One region of the Streptomyces sp. NPDC101194 genome, then DNA from elsewhere that is predicted to be linked to it. Evidence: riboswitches for the same ligand, from Rfam matches in the RefSeq annotation. Region 1 holds a riboswitch; the other holds the start of a gene.
The links. A riboswitch is a leader RNA that binds a small molecule or an ion and turns the genes downstream of it on or off. The one in region 1 is predicted to bind S-adenosylmethionine.

Region 2: it holds a riboswitch for S-adenosylmethionine, as region 1 does, so the genes downstream of both, ACIRP2_RS04610 (aminotransferase class V-fold PLP-dependent enzyme) here and thrC (threonine synthase) in region 1, are expected to answer to the same signal.

The regions. Positions count from the first base shown of each region.
Region 1 covers NZ_JBIWOS010000002.1:170,373-174,048, reverse strand. The annotation lists gene groL (chaperonin GroEL) at 1-367, opposite strand, end outside; gene ACIRP2_RS07420 (cold-shock protein) at 686-892, opposite strand; gene ACIRP2_RS07415 (MoaD/ThiS family protein) at 1,316-1,594, opposite strand; gene thrC (threonine synthase) at 1,624-2,925, opposite strand; SAM riboswitch class I at 2,943-3,069, opposite strand; gene ACIRP2_RS07405 (glucosyl-3-phosphoglycerate synthase) at 3,223-3,676, shown strand, end outside.
Region 2 covers NZ_JBIWOS010000001.1:1,055,103-1,058,778, reverse strand. The annotation lists gene ACIRP2_RS04615 (Lrp/AsnC family transcriptional regulator) at 1-280, shown strand, start outside; gene ACIRP2_RS04620 (rhomboid family intramembrane serine protease) at 1-2, shown strand, start outside; gene ACIRP2_RS04610 (aminotransferase class V-fold PLP-dependent enzyme) at 363-1,739, opposite strand; SAM riboswitch class IV at 1,915-2,032, opposite strand; gene trpD (anthranilate phosphoribosyltransferase) at 2,116-3,180, opposite strand; gene ACIRP2_RS04600 (cytochrome bc complex cytochrome b subunit) at 3,305-3,676, opposite strand, start outside.

The sequences.
Region 1 (3,676 bases):
CGGCCTTCTCGATACCCCGCTTGAGGGCCATCGGGTTGGCACCCGCGGCGACGTTGCGCAGACCCTCGCGGACGAGAGCCTGGGCGAGAACGGTGGCGGTGGTCGTACCGTCGCCGGCGACGTCGTCCGTCTTCTTGGCGACCTCCTTGACCAGCTCCGCACCGATCTTCTCGTACGGGTCCTCCAGCTCGATCTCCTTGGCGATGGAAACACCATCGTTGGTGATCGTGGGGGCGCCCCACTTCTTCTCAAGGACGACGTTGCGACCCTTGGGGCCAAGGGTGACCTTGACGGCGTCGGCGAGCTGGTTCATGCCGCGCTCGAGACCGCGCCGGGCCTCCTCGTCGAACGCGATGATCTTGGCCATGTGAAGTGGTCCTCCCGGACAGGGGTGGATTTCTCCGGACCGAGTGGCGCCCGCGACGGACGGCCTGCGTGACCGGTGGTTCCTTGCCCCACCGGACCTGCGGGCCTCACCGGCCCGGTCCAAGTTCTGTCACTCTCACCTGGAGAGTGCTAACGCCAATGATTAGCACTCGACCCCCGAGAGTGCAAGCGTCCCCCTCCGGATGCGGACAACGACGACTCCGCGCGGAGGACCCGTACACGGACGCGCGGAGGGCCCGTACCCCTGGGGTACGGGCCCTCCGTGCGTGAGTGGTGTCGTTGGCCGACCGCGTCGAGCTCAGCCGACGGCGAGCTTGACCATGTCCGCCTGCGGCCCCTTCTGGCCCTGCGAGATCTCGAACTCAACTCGCTGACCCTCTTCAAGGGTGCGGTACCCGTCCATCTGGATCGCGCTGTAGTGGACGAAAACATCCGCACCACCGTCGACCGCGATGAAGCCGTACCCCTTCTCCGCGTTGAACCACTTGACGGTGCCCTGAGCCATGCCTAACTCCCCTATTACTGGCCCTTGCGCAGGACCGCACTTCGCGGACCCGGGTCAGAACTCACCCTCCGACAGGAGAGGGTGCGTGCGCCGGAACGCGTCGACCGCGGCTGAATGTATCTGCCCAACTGCCCTCTGCAACAGGTCAATCGGACGAGAATTCTGGGCAGCGCCGAACGCCCGAATATGGGGAATTCATGGGATTCCCGGGCAAGTCGGGCCGGGCAAAGGTGACTTATGACGCAAGGAGATCCGACACTTTGGCTGCATCTTGTCGCGACCAGGCGCATTCTCATATGCGGGCGGCACGGGCAGCTGGGGGGACTTCCCACACTGTACCCCGCTCAACCATGCAGAATTGCCCCCTCCGCTTCTCTCGCGGAGGGGGCAATTCACATAACGCTGTGCAGTCGGGCAGCAGGATCAGCAGCCGCCCGCGACGGCCGGGATGATCGAGATTCCGGCGCCGTCCGGCGTCGCCGTCTCCAGACCGCTCTCGAAGCGCACGTCGTCGTCGTTGACGTACACGTTCACGAAGCGGCGCAGCTTGCCCTGGTCGTCCAGGACACGGGCGGCGATGCCCGGGTGGTTCTGCTCCAGGGACTCGATGACCTGGGAGAGGGTCGAGCCCTCGGCCGGGACCTCGGCCTGGCCGCCCGTGTAGGTGCGGAGGATGGTGGGGATACGGACCTTGACGCTCATGGCGGGTGCCTTCCTTCGGTCTCGGGTGGTCAGCTGGTGGCGAGGCCGGCGGCGCGGAACGCGTCCAGGCTCGGCCGGATCGTCGCGGTCGCCTGCGAGGTGGCGGCCACCGCGTCCAGGGTCTTGAGACCGTCGCCCGTGTTGAGGACGACGGTGGTCAGTGCCGGGTCCAGCAGACCGGCCTCGATCAGCTTCTTCGTCACGCCGACCGTCACCCCGCCGGCCGTCTCCGCGAAGATGCCCTCGGTGCGCGCCAGCAGCTTGATCGCGTCGACGACCTGCTCGTCGTCGACGTCCTCGACCGCGCCGCCGGTACGGCGGGCGATGTCCAGGACGTACGGGCCGTCGGCCGGGTTGCCGATGGCCAGGGACTTGGCGATGGTGTTCGGCTTCTGGGGCCGCACGACGTCGTGACCGGCCTTGAAGGCGGTGGAGACCGGGGAGCAGCCCTCGGCCTGGGCGCCGAAGATCTTGTACGGCTTGTCCTCGACGAGTCCGAGCCTGATCAGCTCCTGCAGGCCCTTGTCGATCTTCGTGAGCTGCGAGCCGGACGCGATCGGGATGACGATCTGGTCGGGCAGCCGCCAGCCGAGCTGCTCACAGATCTCGTACGCCAGGGTCTTGGAGCCCTCGCCGTAGTACGGGCGCAGGTTGACGTTGACGAAGCCCCAGCCCTCGCCGAGCGGGTCGCCGATGAGCTCCGAGCAGAAGCGGTTGACGTCGTCGTAGTTGCCCTCGATGCCGACCAGCTCACCGCCGTACACCGCGGCCATGACGACCTTGCCCTGCTCCAGGTCGTGCGGGATGAACACGCAGGAGCGGAAGCCGGCGCGGGCTGCCGCGGCACCCACCGCACCGGCGAGGTTGCCGGTGGAGGAGCAGGAGAGGGTGGTGAAACCGAAGGCGCGGGCGGCCTCGACGGCGATGGCGACGACGCGGTCCTTGAAGGAGTGCGTCGGGTTGCCGGAGTCGTCCTTGACGTACAGGCCGCCGGTGACGCCCAGCTCGCGGGCGAGGTTGTCGGCCTTGACCAGCTTGGTGAAACCGGGGTTGATGTTGGGCTTGTCCGCGACATCGGCGGGGACCGGCAGCAGCGGCGCGTAGCGCCAGATGTTGTTCGGCCCGGCCTCGATGCGCTTCCTCAGCTCGTCGGGAGAGCCGGTGGGCAGGTCGTACGCCACTTCGAGCGGCCCGAAACAGGTCGCGCAGGCGAAAATGGGGCCGAGTTCGAAACGCTCGCCGCACTCGCGGCAGGAAAGCGCCGCGGCGGGGCCGAGGTCGACGGCGTCGGTGGAAGAATCGGTGCTTACTGCAACGGTCTGCGCAGCCATGGAGGCGAGGCCCTTTCTCCTCATCTTCCTCGCGGCGCGTTTCGCCACGAGACGGAATTGGCACCTTCCCCACCTGACCTCGCGGTCGGCAGGAGGGTTGCCGGGACTTCAACGGGCCGTTCCCTCAGTCCCTCTGGATGAGCGCTGTGGCACTGGATCTCCGATCCAGGCATTTATCGGCGGACCGACCCCGACATGCGACGGCCGTCCGCGTTGTTCAAGACTGTAACCGAAGCACCGGACAGTTGAGATAGTCGTCCGAACCGCGAGATGGATCACATACAGGGAGTATCGACCGTGCTGGAAGAGGTCGAAAGCTGGCTGGCCAGGCGTTCCTGGTCGGCCGCCGACCGCCCGCTGGACCGGCTCCTCGCCGCCAAGGCCCGGGACCCGCGTCGCGGAAGCGTGAGCGTCGTGCTGCCCGCGCTCGACGAGGAAGCGACGGTCGGCGAGATAGTCACGACGATCCGGCGCGAGCTGATGGAGAAGGTCCAGCTGGTCGACGAGCTCGTGGTGATCGATTCCGGTTCCACGGACGCCACGGCGAAGGTGGCCCGGGAGGCCGGTGCGCGGGTGGTGCACCGCGACGACATACTCCCGCGGATACCGGCCGTGCCCGGCAAGGGCGAGGTGCTGTGGCGGTCGCTCCTGGTGACCGGCGGGGACATCGTCTGTTTCGTCGACGCCGATCTGAAGGAATTCTCGGCCGACTTCGTCTCCGGCATCGTCGGCCCGCTGCTGACCGACCCGG
Region 2 (3,676 bases), on a different contig from region 1:
GATCACCGCGATCGTGCTCATCAAAACCAGCGTGGACCGGATTCCCGAGATCGCCGAGGCCATCGCCGCGCTGGACAGTGTCAGCGAGGTCTTCTCGGTCACCGGTACGTACGACCTGATCGCCATGGTCCGGGTGGCCAAGCACGACGACCTGGCGGACGTCATCCCCGGCCGGATCAGCAAGATCCCCGGCGTCGAGGCCACCGACACGCACGTGGCCTTCCGTACGTACTCGCAGCACGACCTGGAGGCCGCCTTCGCCATCGGCCTCGACGCGTAGACATGCCCGCTGTCGCGGCGTAGCGCTTCGGCGGGGGACGGACGCCGGAAGGCCCGTCCCCCGCCGAAGCATGACGCACCCGTCAGAGCTGTGCCGCTCCCCGGTCCGGGACGCAGCGGCCGCCCTCGGTGCGGTACTTCCACTGGGCGCCCTCGTTCACCAGCTCCTTGACCGCCCCCAGGAAGCGCTCGATGTGCTCGTCCGGCGTACCGGCGCCGAAGCTGACGCGGATCGCGTTGAGGGACCGCTCGCCCGGTCCGGCCTCCGGCGCGCCGCACTCGCCGACCTCCTGCGGGTCACTGCCGAGCAGGGTGCGGACCAGCGGATGGGCGCAGAACAGGCCGTCGCGGACCCCGATGCCGTACTCGGCGGAGAGCGCGGCGGCGAAGTGCGAGCTGTTCCAGCCCTCCACCACGAAGGAGATCACGCCGACCCGCGGGGCGTCGTCACCGAACAGCGAGAGCACCTTGACCTCGGGGACGTCGGCGAGACCGGCCCGGACCGCGGCCACGAGGTGCTGCTCCCTGGCGACGAGGTCGTCGAAGCCCGCCTCGGTGAGCGCCTTGCAGGCGGAGGCGATGGAGTACACGCCGATGACATTGGGGGAACCGGCCTCGTGGCGGGCCGCGGTGGAGTGCCACTCGACATCCACCCCGCCGTCGGTGCGGCGGGCGACCTTGCGGGAGGCACCGCCGCCGGCCAGGTACGGTTCGGCGTCCTGCAGCCAGTCGGCCCGGCCCGCGAGCACACCCGAACCGAACGGCGCGTACAGCTTGTGTCCGGAGAAGGCCACCCAGTCGACGTCCAGCTCGGCGATGTCGACGGGGTGGTGCGGGGCGAGCTGCGCGGCGTCCAGCACGATCCGGGCACCGTGCGCATGCGCGGCGGCCGCCAGCTCCCTGACCGGCCACAGCTCGCCGGTGACGTTGGAGGCACCGGTCACACAGACCAGCGCGGGGCCGTAGGGGTCGCGGTCGGCGAGCGCGCGCTCCAGCGTCTCGACGGCCTGCGCCGGGGTGCGCGGGGCGTTCAGATAGGTCACCCGGGCGTCGCGCCACGGCAGCAGCGATGCGTGGTGCTCGGTCTCGTACACGAAGACCTGGCAGTCGGCGGGGACGACGGCGGCCAGCAGGTTGAGGGAGTCGGTGGTCGACCGGGTGAAGATCACCTGGTCGTCGGCGCGGCAGCCGAGGAACTCGGCGACGGTCGCGCGGCTGTTCTCGAAGAGGTCCGTGGAGAGCTGCGAGAGGTACCCGGCACCGCGGTGGACGCTGCCGTAGTAGGGCGCGTAGGCGGCGACGTCGTCCCAGACGCGCTGGAGAGCCGGGGCACTGGCGGCGTAGTCGAGAGCCGCATAGGTGACTTCACCACCCGTGACCAGCGGAACCGTTACATCCTTACCCAGAACCGGCAGAGGGGCACAAAGCGACTGATCGGCGGCAGCGGTGAAGACAGACATGGCGAACTCCCGTAAGAGGCAGGCGAATTGCATGCGCCGGCGGTTACGCCACAGCGCAGCGGAGAGTGAAAAGGGGTGTGCGGAGGAGGGCTGAGAAGCCCTATCGCATTCGCGTGCTCACAAGAGACTCCCTAGGGACCAGGACCCCGGGGGTTGGCATTCACAGATGCCGAGGGGCCCGCGCTTGCCGCGGGCCTCGCTGCCCACGGCCTGGTCTTCACCCGGGGCACCCCGCCACGGACGGAGGGTTGCCGGACAGCGGGCCGGGGCCGTAGTCGCTGTCACTCATGACCTGCGCAGCATCTTGCCATACGTGCGGGAACGCGCAAGGCGCGGTCCAGGATCCGGACCGCGCCCCACGTCACCTGCCGTCCGCTCAGGCGTTGCTGACCGCCACCCAGCGCTCCAGCGCCTGCCGCGCCGCACCGGAGTCGATGGACTCGGCGGCCTTCGCGATCCCGGCCGCGATCTGCTCGTTCAGCGAGCCGTCCGTCGGGTCCAGGGCGACCAGTGCGGCCGCCGAGTTGAGCAGTACGGCCTCCCGCACGGGTCCGTGCTCGCCTGCCAGCACCCGGCGGGCCACATCCGCGTTGTACGAGGCGTCGGCGCCGCGCAGCGCCTGTGCCGGCACCAGCTCCAGGCCGACGTCGCGCGGGTCGAACGCCTCCTCGCGCACCGATCCGTCCCGGACCACCCAGACGCGCGAGGTGGCGGTCGTCGTCAGCTCGTCCAGGCCGTCGTCACCGCGGAAGACCAGGGCGGAGTTGCCGCGCTCCGCGAGGACGCCCGCGACGATCGGCGCCATCCGCAGGTCGGCCACGCCGATGGCCTGGGACCGCACCCTGGCCGGGTTGGTGAGCGGTCCGAGGATGTTGAAGGTGGTCTGGGCACCCAGCTCCTTGCGGGCCTTGGCCGCGTACCTCAGGGCGGGGTGGAACTTCACAGCGAAGCAGAAGGTGATGCCCGCCTCCTCGGCGACCTCGACGACCCGCTGCGCGCTGAGCTCCAGATTGACGCCGAGCTTCTCCAGCACGTCGGAGGAACCGCTCGCGGAGGAGGAGGCGCGGTTGCCGTGCTTGACGACCTTGGCGCCGGTGCCCGCGATGACGATCGCCGACATCGTGGAGATGTTGACCGTCTTGGCGAGGTCGCCGCCGGTGCCGACGATGTCGACCGTGCGGCCGGGCACATGGATGGTGTTGGCGTGCTCGTACATCGCACGCACCAGGCCCGACACCTCGTCGACCGTCTCGCCCTTGGCACGCAGGGCCACCGCGAAACCGGCGATCTGCACATCGCTCGCCTCGCCGCTCATGATGCGGTCCATCGCCCACGCGGTGTCCTCCGCGGTCAGGCTCTCGCCGCGCAGCAGGGGGTTCAGCAGGCCGGGCCAGGAACGGTCCGCCACGCTGTCGCCGCCGACCGGGGTCACAACGTTCATGGTCCGCTCCTGGGGTCCACAGCCGATAAAAGGGGTAAGGCCCACCCTATCGAGCGCCGCGGACAGCGAAGAGCCCCGTCCATCGGATGGACGGGGCTCCTGCTGTGGCGATCAGTTCAGGCGATCAGTGGTGACCGTGGCCGCTGGTGATCTCCTTGTACTCCTCGACGGTGGGCTTGGCGATCTGGTTGTCCTCGCCGTAGTAGCCCTTGCTGAGCCTGGCCCGCAGCTTCTGCAGAGCGGGCACCTTGCGCTCGACACCGTTCTCGTCGACCGTCGGGCCGATCTCGACCGGCTTGTACTGCTCGTGCGCGGTGAGCGTGTGCAGCTGCTCGGGACCGAGCGGCTCGTGGATCTCGACGAACTCACCGTGCGGCAGGCGCTTGATGATGCCGGACTCGCGTCCGTGCAGCACCTTCTCCTTGTCGCGGCGCTGGAGGCCGAGGCAGATCCGCCGGGTGGCGATGAACGCGATGACCGGGCCCACGAAGATGAA